Regions from separate parts of the Arthrobacter sp. FW306-2-2C-D06B genome, predicted to be linked through region 2. Evidence: predicted binding sites of a transcription regulator. Region 2 holds the regulator's gene; the other holds the start of a gene.

Region 1 (8,413 bases), 1.9 Mb from region 2:
CCGCTTGCGGGCCGAGATTGCCAAGAGCCCGAGCCAGGCGAACCGGACAACGAACACGAGAGCGCAGACCGCCACGGCCGGACCGATCATGCCGTAAATGGCCGTGCCTTCGTCCCGGATTACATGCCGGATCTCCAATCCCACAAGTCCGAACGCCAGGCCCGTAGCAAGGAGTTCCACCACATCCCAGAAGGCGGTGCGGGTCACGCGCTCGGCCGCGTCCTGCGACCGCGCGTGCCGCTGTGTCTCGAGGGCCGTGACGACGACGGCGATCACCCCCGAAGCGTGCAGCTCTTCAGCCAGGATGTATGCAGCGAAGGGAGTCACCAGGGTCACGGCACTTCGGGCCACCATGGAGGTGACCAGCTTGGTGATGAGCCTCGTCAACCAGCCCATCGCAATGCCGACAATCACGGCAAGGGCGGCACCGATGATGAATTGGAGCACGACGCCGGCCCCCACCTTGGTGCCTGAAACCGTCGCTGCCACCGCGGCCTGGAAGATCACGATCGCGGCCGCGTCGTTGAACAGGCCTTCGCTCTGCAGCACGGTGATGAGCCTGCGCGGCATGTGGACGCGACCGGCAACGGATTCAACCGCGACGGGGTCCGGCGGAGCCACCATGGCGCCCAGTGCGATCGCCGCAGGAATGCCGATCCCTGGAATCATGAGCCACGCGGCTCCGGCAACGACCGCCGTCGAAACGACCACGAGTGCCACCGCCATGAGCAGAAGCGTCCGCCAACGGACCCGGAAGACCGCCCAGGAACTTTTCTGGGCGGTCGCGAAGAGCAGCGGAGGGAGGAAGATCGGGAGGATCAGTTCAGGCGCAAGCTCAAAGTCCGGGAAGCCCGGGATGAAGGTCATCGCCGCAGCCAGCAACAGCATCAGCACCGGGTACGGGAGCCGCAAGCGGTCCCCCAAGCCCACGGCCACAACCGTTGCGAGGAGCAATCCAACAATGAGTGCCAACTGGTCCATGTTCCCGATTTCCCCATACTCCCGATATCCAGTAGCGGCAGCGTCCCGGGCATTGCCTCGGGACTAGCCCTACAAACATATCCCGCCGACGTGCGGTCCCGGCCCGGCTACCGGACCGGCAGCGTGTGGCTAGGACGCGGTGAGGGCCTCCACCACAGGCACCGAGCCGTCCCTGAACTCGATGGTGCGGTGGACAGTCTCGGGCAGTTCGAGGACGGCGGCAGCCACTAGGGCAACATTGGCCCGCGAAGTTTCGGTCCCGGTGCCCGGGTCCGCGGGGCTTACCTCAATGAGCGCAGACCCAGGATTGCTGGTCAGTGCGCCCGGGCCAAGGATCGTCCAGTCGAGGTCAGTCGCACGCAGGTACTCGTCCGCCGCGGCCTTGGCATCCGCGTAGGCGAAGAAGCTGTTGTCCTCGGGAACGCCATGGCCGGGTCCTGCGCCAAAGTAGGACACCATCACATAGCGGGCCACGCCCGTTTGCGCCGCGGCATCCATCGAGCGGATGGCGGCGTCCCTGTCCACTGCATACGTACGTTGCGGATTGCCTCCGCCTGCCCCGGCGGACCACACCACCGCGTCGTGGCCGTCAAGTGCAGAGGCGATCTCCGCCGTCGTCGAATTCTCGACGTCGAGTACTACCGGGGCGGCACCCGTCACTTCGACGTCGGGGGCGTGTTCCGGATTGCGGATGAAGGAAGTGACCGCGTGACCTTCGTTGCTCAGGATGCGGGACAGTTGCAAGGCCACCTTGCCGTGGCCGCCGATGATTGCGATTCGACTCATGGACCCATTCTGTCCCAGCGGTCAAGTGCATGGTCAAGCCCTTCCCAACACGGTGGATAAATTCCCGGAAAATAGTGTCTCCGCGTTTGCGGTGCGCATTGCCGAATTCGTCAATTCTCCGGATAAATATGACTTCTAATTACTAAGCAGACTTAGTTTAGTAATAATCACACCACCCCGCCCCGGGGCTGGCAGTCCGGACTCCTGCAAGCACCCGCCACCTGCCGAAGAAGCCTTGCGAGTGTTTGACCGGCAGTTCGGAATAAAAGCGAGTGGCACCCACTCGTGTAGGGCGAATTCTCCATTCCTACACTCAAATTACCTGCAGCAGGAAAAAGGAAATATCTCTTTCATAAATCTCACTGATGGATTTATCAAAACGGGTTCATACATCCCTTTGATGGATTTATCACAGCAGATGGATCGAGGGATTCCTCAGTGCTGCGCATTTAAGCAAAAGGGTCTCAACAAAGCGCCATCCCCTGCGCCTGCGTATCACTTCCCGGGCCAGCCAACCGACCGGCCCCAGAAACCATGAATTACGGGGATCCGACATGTATCAGCAGGAGTACGGACACAGCGGGATCAGCGGAGGCAACGTCCTCGCCCTGATATCCAAGGGGGTGAGAACACTCACCAGGTACAAGGCATCAATAGCCACCTGGGCAATCGTGGCAGCGGTGGCGATTGCAGCCGTGACGATGCAGAACTACGCACAGGTACTTGCGCCGGCAGGGACGAGCGCCGCAGTCGCCCCGCATGTCGGTTCGGGCGCCGGGATTGTCGCGCCTTCGCCGGCCGCTGCCAGTCCGACGCCGGCTGGCAGTCCCACGCCGGCCGCCACGCAGGCGCCGGTACAGACGCAGGCACCGGCCGCCGTCGCGCCGTCAGCGCCCGCAGCGGCGCCGGCCGCAGCTCCACCCGCTCCGGCTCCGGTTGCTGCGCCGCCTCCTGCTCCAGCGCCTGACACGAACGCCTATACGGTGATCAGCGGCGACACTGTTGGCTCCATAGCCGCCAGGTTCGGCGTCGACGTCGACGGAATGCTGGCGGCCAATGGGCTCAGCGCCTACTCCGTCATCGTGCCCGGCGAAGTGCTAAAGCTGACAGGACCGCCGGTTGCCGCGGCCGCCGCACCTGCACCTGCACCTGCCCCTGCCCCCGTTCCGGCGCCTGCGCCTGCTCCCGCTCCGGCTCCAGCTCCAGCGGTGCGGACCATCTATGTTGCGGGCTCAGGTGGCCAGGCGGCCGTGGACAGTTGCATTGGCCCGATCCATTTCACCCCCACGGACGCCTACTCGCTGTTCATTACCGAACATGATTTCTGCGGCGGATGGGCACAATTCTCGGGTATCGGCATCGGCGAGACGGTGAGCATCCCAGGCTACGGCACGTACACAGTGACGGCCCGCGGCCAGGTGCCACAAGGCGGGACCACCAACAACGTCGCAGCGGTCTTCGGTGGATTTCCTCGGGCGGTACTGCAAACGTGCATCCCGGGCACCAACCAGATGCTCGTCATCGCACTGAACTAAGGGCGGTCGCGCGGCGGCGAGGTTTGCGCGTTCCAATCCCGACCCTCTTTTGAATCCCCGAAGGCCTCTTCAAGGGCGTGTCGCCGGAGCGTTGCACGGCATCGCTTTCAAAGAACGTCAGGACGGGAGGCCCCCGGGCTTCCAGCGTCTTAAAAAGAAGCAGGCCAGGAGCTTGAGGCTCCTGGCCTGCTTCTGCAACGGTGGGAGGCTCGAACTACCGATCAGACCTCGCCCTATGCCCTCCAGTTTGGGAGACTGGACCAATACCTGTGAGCGGGGCGAACTTGGACGGACAACAGTGGATCTGGGTTGCGACGGTGCTGGTCGTCGCGGCGATCGTAGCCATTGTCATGGCCTTTGGACGCCGGTGAGAGTCGCCCGTTGATCGCGAATGCGTCCAGGGCCTGGCCTTTCCGGACGGGCTCCGGTATCGCGGCCCGGTAGCGACTGTCCCTCAGGGTGTAACAACTTCGTGTACTTCCGCTTCTTTTGCCACAGCACGAGCAGGTTAAGAGAACACATCAGCACAACTGTGATGCCAACGAAAACCACAAGGTCAATGAGATAGCGGCCAAAATCCACGAGCAGGGATGCCTTTCGGTCCGGACAACCTCCTGATCGTAGCTGGAGATAGCCCACAGACGAAATGACCCCCTACACGGTGAACCTCAAGGAAACACTAAGAAAAGATCAAGATTCACTTAAGACTGTCCGCTCGGGCGCCAAGCGATGATGGGAGAATCTGTTTGTCCTCAGGCACGTAAGTCGGCGGCCAAGATCTCCGAGAAGCGCCGCCACCTGAGGATTGGGGGACACTCAAGTGGCGGCGCCTCTAAAAACTATCGGCTGGTCGGGTGCGCTCTCAGCTTTTCGACAGGATCTTTACGAAATCTTTACGGCAAGTGCCCAGCAGACTTGCGGGCTTCGATCAGGACCAGGGGCAGACTTGGCCGGCCGCCGGAAGGGCCATTTCTTCGATCCGTATCCGGCTCGGTGCGACACCCCGGAAACGAAAAAGCCCCCGCCTTAGCGGGGACTTTCTTGGTAGCGGTGGGGAGGCTCGATCTCCCGACCTCACGATTATGAGTCGTGCGCTCTAACCAACTGAGCTACACCGCCACGAATGAGAAAAACCTGCGCCAAGCCGGTCAAAACCGCCTTGACACAGGCCCTCATTCAGAGCCCCCCACCGGAATCGATCCGGTGACCTCGTTCTTACCAAGAACGCGCTCTACCACTGAGCTAGGGGGGCAACGAGTAAATACTCTACCGGACGATTTCTCAGGCCACAAATCGGCTGCGTGACAGGGAAAAACGGCGCCGACACAATTTGCATCCGCACCGGATTCTTGAGTCGGAATGCGTCTGAATTAGGGCAAGCGGAGCACCTGGCCCGGGTAGATGTGGTCCGGGTTGGGCACGGTATCCGCGTTCGCTGCGATCAGGGCATCCAAGTCGACGCCGAACTGCACGGCGATGCCGCTCAGGGTATCGTCTGCTTCCACCACGACTTCGGTGACCTGCCCTACGCTGGCGGCGGGAGCACCGGCGTCGGGCATCGCGGCGCCCGCACCCACGGGAGCTTCCGCTGACGGCTCGGGCCCGGCACTTTGGACTGTCTCCCCCGTTGAGGCTTCAGCGGCCTCCTGCGGGGCCTCCGAGGCCCGTCCAGTCGGCTTGTGTTCGGCCTTGTCGAGGCCGAGGTTCTTCTTCAATCCATCGAGGAAACCCATGAACCAACCTTTCCACACCCGCGGGCCGCGCGTCTTCCCCATGTTTGGTTTGGGAAAGCGTTTCCGACACGGCGAGTCCGTCATTCTTGGGTCTCTGGGCCGTCAAACATGGGGAAAACGGTACAGTCAGCCGTGCGCGGGACCTGGGCCGGCGTTAAAGGCGGCGCCGTTAAACAGCCAGAGGCCGGCTCGAAAGCCGGCCTCTGACCAGAAACCCAGGAACTAGTCCTGTTTACCACTTACCCTTGCGGTTGAAATCGCGGTTGCCTGCGTCGCCGCCAGTGCGCGGCTTGCGTGCGCCTCGGTCGGCGTAGCTGCCCGTTCCGGCGCTTGCGCCGGCGCCGCTGCGCTCGCTGTAGGAACGGCCGCCGCGGTCAGCGGAGGAACGCTCGCCACCGGAGTAACCACCGCGGTCGCCTTCGGTCTTACGGAACTCCTTTTTGAAGCCGCCGTTGCCCTTGAAGTTTCCGCCACGGTCTCCACCGGAGTAACCGCCACGGTCGCCGCCGCGGCTGCCACCGGAGTAGCCGCCACGCTCGCCGCCGCGGTCAGAGGCAGGCTTGCGACCGTTGTCCAGCTCGAGGTGAATCAGCTCGCCGCCGATCCGGGTGCGGGACAGGGCGCGCAATTGCTCGGGGCTCAAGTCCGCCGGAAGCTCCACCAGGGAGTGGTCCGAGCGGATGTCGATCCCGCCGATCTGTGCCGAGGAGATGCCGCCTTCGTTGGCAATGGCGCCAACGATCGAACCCGGCATGACGCGCTGGCGGCGTCCGACGGCGATCCGGTAGGTGGCGTTGCCCTCGGTCAGGGTGCGGGTGGGGCCACGGGAACCAAAGCCGTCCTTGGAGCGCTCGCGCTTCTGGAATTCCGGTGCAGCCGGCAGTTCCTTGACCAGGAGCGGCTGGCCGCCCTGCGCCATGACGGCCAGTGCAGCGGCGATCTCCGAAGCCGGAACGTTGTGCTCCTCTTCGTAGGAGGAGATCAAGTCACGGAAAGCGGCAACGTCCTCGGACTCGAGGGTCTCGGTGATCTTGTCCGCGAACTTGCCCAAACGCAAGGTGTTGACCGTCTCGGCGGTGGGCAGGTGCATCTGCTCAACCGGCTGGCGGGTGGCCTTCTCGATCGAACGCAGCAGGTACTTCTCCCGCGGCGTCATGAACAGGATGGCGTCGCCGCTACGGCCTGCACGGCCGGTACGGCCGATGCGGTGGACGTAGGACTCGGTGTCGTGCGGGATGTCGTAGTTGACTACGTGGCTGATGCGCTCAACGTCAAGGCCGCGGGCCGCGACGTCGGTGGCGACCAGGATGTCAATGCGGCCTTCCTTCAGCGCGTCGACAGTCCGTTCGCGCTGCTGCTGCGGAATGTCACCGTTGATCGCGGCGGCCTGGAAGCCGCGGGACTTCAGCTTGTCAGCCAGGTCCTCGGTTGCCATCTTGGTGCGCACGAAGGCGATAACGCCGTCGAACTCTTCCACCTCGAGGATGCGGGTCAGTGCGTCGAGCTTGTGCGGGCCCATGACCTGCAGGTACCGCTGGCGGGTGTTGGCGCCGGTGGTCGTCTTGGACTTGACCGAGATCTCGGCGGGGTTGTTCAGGTACTGCTTGGACATCCGGCGGATCTGGCTCGGCATGGTCGCGGAGAACAGCGCAACCTGACGGTCTTCCGGGGTCTGCTGGAAGATCTGCTCAACGTCCTCGGCGAAGCCCATGCGGAGCATCTCGTCGGCTTCGTCCAGTACGAGGTACTGCAGCTCGGACAGGTCCAGTGAACCCTTGGAGATGTGGTCGATGACGCGGCCCGGGGTACCGACAACAACCTGCGCACCGCGGCGCAGGCCAGCAAGCTGCGGGCCATAGGCGGAGCCACCATAGACAGGGAGAACGGTGAAGTCATCGATGTGCTTGGCGTACGAGGTGAAGGCCTCGGCAACCTGGAGCGCAAGCTCGCGGGTCGGGGCGAGAACCAGGGCCTGGGTCTTGCGAGACGGGCCGTTGAGGTCGTGGAGTTCGGCCAGGCGGGACAGAGCCGGTACTGCGAATGCTGCAGTCTTACCGGTGCCGGTCTGGGCGAGGCCGACGACGTCGCGGCCTTCGAGCAGCAGCGGAATGGTTGCTGCCTGGATCGGAGACGGCTTCTCGTAGCCGACGTCCTGCAGGGCCGCCAGGACGCGGGGGTCGATTCCGAGGTCGACGAAGCGGACGCCCTCTTCCTCTTCCTCGACGGGTGATTCGGCCGGGGCCTCAGCCTTAGCGGGCGCTTCAGCCTTAGCGGGTGCTTCAGCGGGTGCCTCAACAAAGGCAGGGGCCTCAACCGGGGCCGGGGCCTCGATGAACTCAGCGGCGGGTGCGGTTTCGGCGATCTCGACGGCGGTCTCTGCTTCTTCAGCAGACTCGGCGACGAACGGGTCGTTCAGGTTTTCGGGCATAGGGGAAAGTTTCCTCATCCATAGGGGGCCAGTCGGCGCGGCCCGGTTGGGCTTGGCCGCAGTACACGTTGCGAACAGAAGAACCCGAAGGCTCTGGTGCTCGCAAGAAGTCCGGCGCTGTCGCAATCCCATGGCAGGACTTCCCGCTGCATCTCTTGGCTGCTATCTCAGCAGTCTGTACAGCGTTTTCTTCGCCCGGCTCTCCCTATGAAACTGCCCACACACATTTTGCGGGCCCCAACACTGACCAGTCCTGCCTCAAGAATTGGGCAGGAAAAAGGGATTTCCGGAGTGGGGGATACTTCAAGTGTAGGGCACAGATGAGTCCCTTGGCGACATAACCGTCGACGGCGGCGGTGAGCTTGCGCACAAACCCGCCCCGGCGCCCTTACGGCCGCCCCTCAGCACGGCCGTTCGAGGGCGTCCGTTCGAGGGCGGATCAGGCGTCCACCCCGTTGCGGCGCATGAGCTTTTCGAAGGTGTCGTGGTAGTCGGACTGGAGAAGGACCTCTCCGTCCGCCTCGGCGTCGAGAAGCAATTGCATGTCATCGAGGTTGGGGTTGCTGAACCACTGGCCCACCGTAATGCCATGTTTCGGCACAAACAGTTTGTGGATGTAGTCGCCGGCCGAAATGGAGCCGGTCTTCACCACCCGCAGGTAGGTGCCGACCCGCCCTGCCTCCGTGAAGCGCTTGACCCACTGTGGTTCATTCATGCGGCGCTGGAAAGTTGCGCACGGCACACGCGGGGATGTGACCTCGACTTCTACGTCCAGGCCGATCTTCCACCGTTCGCCGATCACTGCGCCGCTGGTCTCGATTCCGGCAACGCGGAGGTTCTCCCCGAAGATCCCGGCGGGCATGTCCCGCTGGAGTTCATTCGCCCAGTAATCGGCATCGGCCTGGGAGTACGCATACAGTGCTTGGTCCTCGCCGCCATGGTGGATCCGG
Region 2 (8,413 bases):
TCTCCAAGGGGCACGGTACGGGCAACGACTTCGTCCTCATAGCGGACCCCGAAGACGCGCACCAGATTTCCCCGGAGCAGGTCGCGGCACTTTGTGACCGCCACGTGGGCATCGGCGGGGACGGGCTCATCCGGGCGGTCCCGTCACGGTTCCTGTCCGAAGGACTTCAGCTGCTCGAAGCAGACTCCGATGCCGAGTGGTTCATGGACTACCGCAACGGCGACGGGTCCCTGTCCGAGATGTGCGGCAACGGCGTCCGCGTCTTCGTCCAATTCCTGATCGAGCAGGGCCTTGTCACGCTCAACGCCGGTGAATCCCTGACTATCGGGACGCGCGGCGGCATCAAGAAGATTGTCCGGACCGCTGAGGGCTTTGCGGTGGACATGGGTCCTTGGGAGTTCATTTTCCCCAAGGATGCCACCAGCAAGGCCATGGACTCCCTCGTCAGCGCCGACGGACTGGAGGTCGCCCGGCCTGCCCTTTCCGTCAGCATGGGCAACCCGCACACCGTAGTTGCATTGGCCGAACTGTCCGAACTCAAATCCACGCAGCTCTTCAAGGCGCCCGTCGTTGATCCCAAGCCGGCCAACGGCACCAACGTCGAGTTCGTGGTTCCCGCGGAGCCCCTCGTTCACGACGGCACAGGCAACATCACCATGCGGGTCCACGAACGCGGCGTCGGCGAGACCCAGTCGTGCGGCACCGGGGCCTGCGCGGCCGCCGTCGCCATCCGCCACTGGGCCGGGGAAGGCGCTCCCGACACTTGGCGCGTCAAGGTGCCGGGCGGCGTCGTCGGCGTGCGGTTCTTCCCGGGAGAAAGCGGCCGTGAACACGTGGAGCTCAGCGGCCCCGCCGTGATCGTCGCTAGCGGGACGCTTTCCTGATCCGCAGCACGCGGAAGGATTTCGACGTACTTTCCCGGGATATCGAGAAGGAACCGTCGAGGGTATCGGCCAGCCAACGCTGAAGCGAGTCCGCTCCAAGGTTTTTCTGCACCACAAGCCAGGCATTTCCACCCGGAGCGAGCCGCGGCAGCCACCTGAGCAGCAGATTGTGGAGTTCATCCTTGCCGATCCGGATGGGCGGGTTTGACCAGATGGTGTCGAACATCACGGCAGGGTCGACGTCGTCGGGCAGGCTCGCAGTGACATTCCCGAGCTCCAGCAGGGCGGCATTCTCGTTGGTCAAGGTGACGCAGCGCTCGTTGACATCAACGGCATGGACGCGCGCGTGCGGAGCCATGAGCCCCATCGTCAACGCAATGGGACCCCAGCCGCAGCCGATGTCCAGCAGATTTCCCTGCGGTGCCGGCGGTGGAACCTCGGAAAGCAGGATCGCTGTTCCCTTGTCGATCCCGTCGGGGCTGAAGATGCCGCCCGATGTCTGGAGCCGGCGGGTCGCGCCGGCCAGTTCCACCGTGAGGGGCTTGCGGGTGAACGGCCCCGCGGGCTGTGCGCTGAAATAGTGAGCTGACTCCATAGCTTGCCAGATTAGTGGCCAGCAGCGGGCAAGGGAAACCGCCCACCGCGACAAACCGGCCCAACCCGGGCTTGACGGGGTCTGATAGTCTGATGCGCATGTTCCTGATCTTTGAGTAGCCGGCCATTTGTAAGTAGCCGGCAGTGCCCGCGACGCAGGCCTGCTTCATTTGCAGCGCCATTCCGCCTTGGCATGTCCGTTCCAGAAGTTGCATTTTGACGACTGGACACTCAGCAGATCGTCCCCTTCCCCTCCTGCGAGCTGTGCACGCAATCCGCGCAGACCGTTCCGGATGGAGATCCCAGACCATCGGCCGAGCCTTGCCAGGCATCAGCCCTGCGCGAATTCCGCGCCACAAGAGACGAATCGGCACTATTCTGGAAATGCCGAACCCCCCTAAAGGAGACCATGACCACGCAGAAGAACACCGGACCCGATTCCGACGCCCAGGACATGAGTCCTGAAGAAATCCAGGCTGTCATCGACCGGATTCTCTCCAAGGACGCACCTGCCATAGTCCAGGACCGCGACGAACCCCGGGGCGTGTTTGGCAAGGCCCAGGCGATTTCCCGACTGGACGAAGAACACAGCATCTACGACGGCGATCAAGAGGATCTGGCCGAGCGCCGGGCCCTGGGCCGTACTGCGGGCCTGTCCACGGAACTTGAAGATGTCACAGAGGTCGAATACCGGCAGCTGCGCCTTGAGCGCGTCGTGCTGGCAGGCCTTTGGACCGAAGGCACCCTGGCCGACGCCGAGAATTCCCTGAGGGAACTTGCCGCCCTGGCCGAAACGGCAGGCTCGGAAGTCCTGGACGGGATCGTCCAGCGCCGCATGAAGCCGGACCCAGGCACGTTCCTTGGCTCAGGCAAGGCCATGGAGCTCAAGGAAATTGTCATGTCCACCGGCGCGGACACCGTGGTGGTCGACGCCGAACTGGCACCGTCCCAAAGGCGCGGCCTTGAGGACATCGTCAAGGTCAAGGTGGTGGACCGCACCACGTTGATCCTCGACATCTTCGCGCAGCATGCCAAGAGCCGCGAGGGCAAGGCCCAGGTTGAGCTTGCACAGCTGGAATACCTGTTGCCGCGCCTGCGTGGCTGGGGCGATTCCATGTCGCGCCAAGCCGGTGGCCAGGTGGGTGGTGCAGGCGCCGGCATGGGTTCCCGTGGTCCTGGTGAAACCAAGATCGAACTGGACCGCCGTCGAATCCGCACACGCATGGCCAAGCTGCGGCGTGAAATTGCCGCGATGAAGCCATCGCGCGAGACCAAGCGGGCCAACCGCCGTCGTAACGCCGTTCCTTCGGTCGCCATCGCCGGCTACACGAACGCCGGAAAGTCGTCCCTGCTCAACCGCTTGACGGATGCCGGTGTCCTCGTGGAGAACGCGTTGTTCGCCACCCTGGATCCGACGGTCCGGAAGGCCCAGACGCCTGACGGGATCGGCTACACGCTCTCGGACACCGTCGGCTTCGTGCGTTCGATGCCCACCCAGCTCGTGGAGGCTTTCCGCTCGACGCTGGAAGAGGTGGCTGACGCCGATCTGATTCTCCACGTGGTGGACGTTTCGCATCCCGATCCGGAAGGCCAGATCGCGGCTGTCCGCAAGGTATTCAGCGAAGTGGATGCCCGGAAGATCCCGGAAATCATCGTCCTGAACAAGACGGACGTCGCGGATCCGTTCGTCGTGGAGCGGCTCAAGCAAAAAGAGCCACGCCACGTCGTCGTGTCCACCCGCACAGGACAGGGCATTGCCGAACTCCTCGGAGCCATCAGCGAAGCCATCCCGCGCCCTGGCGTGCGCCTTGAGGTTCTGATTCCCTACAACCGGGGCGAGCTCATCAACAAGCTGCACAACACCGACGCCGAAATCCTCAGCCTTGAGCATGAGGAGGAAGGTACCCGCGTGGTGGCCATGGTCCATGAGAACCTGGCAGCCGAGTTGGAGTCGTTCGTCAACAATGGTTGATCCAGAGGCGGGGGAGCGCGGCGAAACCGTGGGGGAACGGACCGCCCTCGCACTCCTGGACAAAGCCGTCGCCGGTATGGGCGGCCAAAACCGCACGGGCCAACACCAGATGGCCAGGCAGGTGGCGCGGGCGATCGAGACCGGTGAACACCTCCTGGTCCAGGCGGGCACGGGCACGGGCAAGTCCCTCGCGTACTTGATTCCGCTGATTGCGCACGCGATGGAGAGCAACAAGCCTGCGCTCGTGTCCACGGCCACCCTCGCCCTGCAGACGCAGATCGTGGGCCGGGATTTGCCCCGGCTCCTGGAGACGATCAATCCGGAGTTGGAGCGCCCGGTCAGCATCGCGCTGGTCAAGGGCCGGGCCAATTATGTCTGCCGGCACAAGCTGGAGGGCGGGTTCCCCAGCGAGGAGCCGGCGGAGGGGCAGTTGTTCTCCCTCGGCGAGGACACGAGCGTTCCGCATCTCGCCGCAGCCATGGGCGGCCCGGCCTCACAGCTTGGCAAGGAAGTCCTGAGGCTGCGTGAGTGGGCCGGGAAGACCGCCACGGGGGACCGGGACGAACTCATGCCGGGCGTGACAGACCGGGCCTGGCGCCAAGTATCCGTCACGTCGATGGAATGCCTCGGGGCGCAGAAGTGTCCCATGGCGGAGGAGTGCTTCAGCGAGCTGGCGCGCCACCGTGCTGCGGAGTCCGACGTCGTGGTCACCAATCACGCGATGCTCGCAGTCAGCGCCTTCGAAGGCCTCGCCGTGCTGCCCGAATACGACGTCGTCGTGGTGGACGAGGCCCACGAGCTCCAGGACCGCGTGACCGGTGCCGTGTCCGGGCAACTGTCCGTGGCGATGATCCATGCCGCGGCCTCGAGCGCCCGCAAACACACTGCCATCACCGTGGACGCGCTGAACGCCGCAGCCGACCGTTTGGAACTCGCGATCATCGGTGCGCCGTCGGGCCTTCTGCCCAACGGGCTCAATGACGAACAACTTGATTGCGTGGACCAGCTCCGGGAAGCCTGCCGTGCAGCGCTTTCCGACTCGAAGGGGGATTCGTCCAATTCGGTCGACGGCGGACGCCAGCTCGCGCGCTCCCGGCTGATGTTGATCCTCGAGCTGTGCGAACGGCTGCTCTCGGCCCGGGAAAACCGGGAAGTCGTGTGGCTCTCCAGGAACAGTACCTTCGATCCGCAGCAGGGCTACACGGCGCCGGACGAGGATTCGCCTGCGCTCGTCAACATCGCGCCGCTCAGCGTTGCCGGACGCCTGAGGGAAGGTCTCTTCGCCGGCCATACCGTGGTGTTGACCTCTGCCACCTTGGCTATCGGCTCTGCATTCGAGGCCACAGCCGGAGGACTGGGCCTGACTGGCCAAGGCGCCCCCAGCTGGACCGGCGTGGATGTAGGCTCGCCCTTCGACTACCCGAAGCAAGGCATGCTGTACGTCGCCAAGCACCTGCCCAAGCCAGGGCGCGGCACCTCGCCCGAAGCGCTTGACGAGCTTGAAGAGCTCATCAAGGCCTCGCACGGCGGGGCCTTGTGCCTCTTTTCATCCCGACGTGCGGCGGAGGACGCGGCGGAAGCGATGCGGTCACGCCTGGATGTGGACATCCTGTGCCAAGGCGAATCGACCATGGCCGCGCTGGTGAGGCAGTTTGCCGAGGAGGAAGACACGTGCCTGTTCGGCACCATGTCCCTTTGGCAGGGTGTTGACGTTCCGGGCGGTTCATGCCGGCTGGTCGTGATTGACCGGATACCGTTCCCTCGTCCGGACGATCCGCTGATGACGGCACGGTCCCGCGCGGTGGCGCAGGCCGGCGGCAACGGTTTCATGGCGGTTTCGGCGACGCACGCCGCCATCCGGCTGGCACAGGGCGCCGGCCGTCTCATCCGCTCAACAGGGGACAAGGGCGTCGTGGCAGTCCTGGATTCTCGGCTTTCGACGGAGCGCTACGGCAATTTCCTCCGGGCAGCGTTGCCGCCCTTCTGGCCCACCACGGACCGTTCAGTAGTGCGCGGTGCGCTCGAACGGCTTTACGCCGAGTCGGCCAAGGCCTAAGGCGCGCGCTTGCTCAAGCGGACCCGTCCTGGAGCCACCGCGAACTAAAGGGAGCGCAGGACCGAAACAACCTTGCCCATGATCGTGGCATGGTCCCCGAGGATGGGCTCGTACTGGGTGTTCTGGGGGAGCAGCCACGTGTGGCCGTCGCGCTGGCGGAAGGTCTTGACAGTGGCTTCGTCGTCCAGGAGCGCGGCCACGATGTCGCCGTTGAGTGCGTCGTTCTGACGCCGAACCACCACCCAGTCTCCATCGCAGATAGCGGCGTCGATCATGGAATCACCAGCGACTCTCAGCATGAAGAGCTCGCCATGGCCTACCAATTGGCGGGGCAGAGGCAATACGTCTTCAACGGTCTGGTCAGCCAGGATGGGTCCACCGGCAGCAATGCGTCCGACGAGGGGGACCATGGCCGTGTCACTCGCACTCGCGAGTTCCGTGACGGCCAGGCCGCCCGCGCTGCGGAGTTTCGCCGGCGATTCAACACCGGGTATGACAGAGCCGCCGTCGAGGGTCAACGGCATGAGTACTTCCATTGCCCGCGGGCGCTTGGGATCGCGACGAAGATAGCCGAGCTTCTCGAGCTGTGACAGCTGGTGCGTGACGCTGGACAGGCTCGCCAAGCCGACGGTGTCCCCGATTTCACGCATCGACGGCGGATAACCATGATCGTTCACCGAACGTTGGATGGTCTCCAGGATTTTCTTCTGGCGGACGGTCAGGCTCTTGGGGGCCTTCTGCGGCTGCTGGCTCCGCGCTGAGGCCGGCCCGCTGCCAGTGGCTTTCGCTGCCATGTTCGCCAACGCCCTTCCGTTCCGCCCGTTCGGCGCTGAGGCGCCTGCGGGACTGTCGGCCTGAAATGTCAGACCCTCCTGTTGCACTGGTTCAGTGCTCTTTCCTTCACTCAAACGTAGGGCAGGCACTGGCGTTTTTCAAACATTTGTTCTAGCGAGTCTCGACATCGTTCGTTGATAGGTGCTAAAAATGTCATAGCAAGGTTCGAATATGTGTTCTATAAAAGTGATGCAGGATCCGGGTGTTCGTTCGAATCGTTCGAACAGATCAACTAATAGCCGTCCTGCAAGCACTGACTGAAGGCAAGAATTGGCAGCCGCAACCAGGGATTCCGGAACGCGGCAATGTTCAGAAGGGCTCAGCTCATGTCCGCAATCACCATCACCCACCGGTCCGGCCGCAGTACGGCACCGGGCCGGCTTCGCCTGACCCGCCGGGGCCGCATGGTCTTCTTCGGCGTCCCGGCAATGCTCTTGGTCGCAGTGCTGCTCAGCCTGGCGGGATTCCTGAATTCGCCGGCCAAGGCTGCAGATTCCGCCGCCGAGCTGCAGCCCACCTCGAGTACGAGCGTCACGGTACAAGTGGGCCAGTCGTTGTGGGGGATTGCGGGAATCGCCGCACCGTCCCGGGATCCACGTGACGTAGTTGCCGAGATTATCCAGCTGAACAACCTTCAGGACGGCCGCATCGTGCCGGGCCAGCAACTGTTCATTCCGGCCACTTAACAGCAACGCTGACCGGGCTGGCAGCTCGCCTGAAAGGGCGCAGCGCCGTCACAGTTTCAGGGCATCGGCCGCGGCACCTTAAACTGTCATGGTGAGTGACCAGCTTGAGCGACTTGACCGACTTCCCCTCCGGACCAACCTCCGCGGCCTGAGCCCGTATGGCGCACCGCAGCTTGATGTTCCGATTCTGCTCAACGTCAACGAAAACACGCATGGCGTGCCTGCCGATGTCCAGGCAGCCATCACCGAGGCGGTAGCGGCAGCCGCCGTCGGACTGAACCGCTATCCCGACCGCGAATTCACCGAACTACGCGAGGCCCTTGCTGAATACCTCGGCCATGACCTCGCGGCCGAGAACATCTGGGCAGCCAACGGCTCCAATGAAGTGCTGCAGCAGATCCTCCAGGTCTTCGGTGGTCCGGGCCGGACCGCGCTCGGTTTCCCGCCCACGTACTCGATGTACCCATTGCTGGCCAGCGGAACCGACACGGGATACATCGCGGGAGTCCGCGCTGAAGACTATGGACTCGATGCGGCCTCGGCCGCCGCGCAGGTTCGCGAACTCAAACCGAATGTCGTGTTCCTCTGCTCCCCGAACAACCCCACCGGCACGGGGCTCGGGCTGGACGTCGTCGAAGCCGTGTACGAGGCGGGCGAGGCGAGCCAGACCGTGGTGATCGTGGACGAGGCATACCACGAGTTCGCCCACGACAACACGCCGAGCGCGTTGACGCTCCTCCCTGGACGGGCGCGCCTTATCGTCTCCCGGACCATGAGCAAGGCCTTCGCCCTCGCCGGTGCACGCATCGGCTACATGGCGGCTGCCCCCGAGGTCGCCGACGCGATCCGCTTGGTCCGCCTTCCGTATCACCTTTCCGCCATCACCCAGGCAACCGCGCTGGCCGCACTCCGGCACCGTGAAGCCCTCATGGCCGACGTCGAGGACATCAAGGTCCAGCGCGATCGCATTGTCAGCGAGTTGAGCCGCATGGGCTTCAAGCCGGCCGCCTCGGATTCGAACTATGTGTTCTTCGGCGGAATCGAAGACCCCCATGCCCTGTGGCAAGGCCTCTTGGAGCGCGGGGTCCTGATCCGCGACGTCGGCATACCGGGCCACCTCCGCGTCACAGCCGGTACGGAGCCTGAGACCACCGCGTTCCTCGAGGCGCTCGAAGCCTTGCTGGACGGCCAGGTCTCCGCACCGGCCTAGACTTGAACAAGTCCCACCACTCCTTCCTCCTAAGGATCATCAATGAGCGAAAACGGCGCCAGCACGGCGGCCGCCCGGACAGCACGAATGGAACGCACCACGAGCGAATCCTCCGTCCTGGTTGAAATCAACCTCGACGGCACGGGAGTCTCGGATATCAGTACCTCGGTGCCGTTC

Evidence for each region. The regulator LexA, encoded in region 2, represses DNA repair genes until DNA is damaged. The targets are predictions, from matches to a motif close to TCGAACANNTGTTCGA.
Region 1: a site for LexA is predicted at 2,153-2,168, ahead of LFT47_RS16500 (LysM peptidoglycan-binding domain-containing protein). Genes of this name have one in related genera too.

Annotation. Positions count from the first base shown of each region.
Region 1 is NZ_CP084560.1:3,533,412-3,541,824, forward strand. Features, by position in the region: gene LFT47_RS16490 (Na+/H+ antiporter) at 1-981, opposite strand, end outside; gene LFT47_RS16495 (NAD(P)-binding oxidoreductase) at 1,111-1,767, opposite strand; gene LFT47_RS16500 (LysM peptidoglycan-binding domain-containing protein) at 2,322-3,302, shown strand; tRNA gene LFT47_RS16505 (tRNA-Met) at 4,345-4,421, opposite strand; tRNA gene LFT47_RS16510 (tRNA-Thr) at 4,483-4,554, opposite strand; gene LFT47_RS16515 (LysM peptidoglycan-binding domain-containing protein) at 4,673-5,035, opposite strand; gene LFT47_RS16520 (DEAD/DEAH box helicase) at 5,268-7,463, opposite strand; gene LFT47_RS16525 (MOSC domain-containing protein) at 7,903-8,413, opposite strand, start outside.
Region 2 is NZ_CP084560.1:1,605,171-1,613,583, forward strand. Features, by position in the region: gene dapF (diaminopimelate epimerase) at 1-884, shown strand, start outside; gene LFT47_RS07580 (class I SAM-dependent methyltransferase) at 865-1,479, opposite strand; gene hflX (GTPase HflX) at 1,888-3,450, shown strand; gene LFT47_RS07590 (ATP-dependent DNA helicase) at 3,443-5,506, shown strand; gene lexA (transcriptional repressor LexA) at 5,551-6,300, opposite strand; gene LFT47_RS07600 (LysM peptidoglycan-binding domain-containing protein) at 6,667-7,026, shown strand; gene LFT47_RS07605 (histidinol-phosphate transaminase) at 7,118-8,236, shown strand; gene hisB (imidazoleglycerol-phosphate dehydratase HisB) at 8,279-8,413, shown strand, end outside.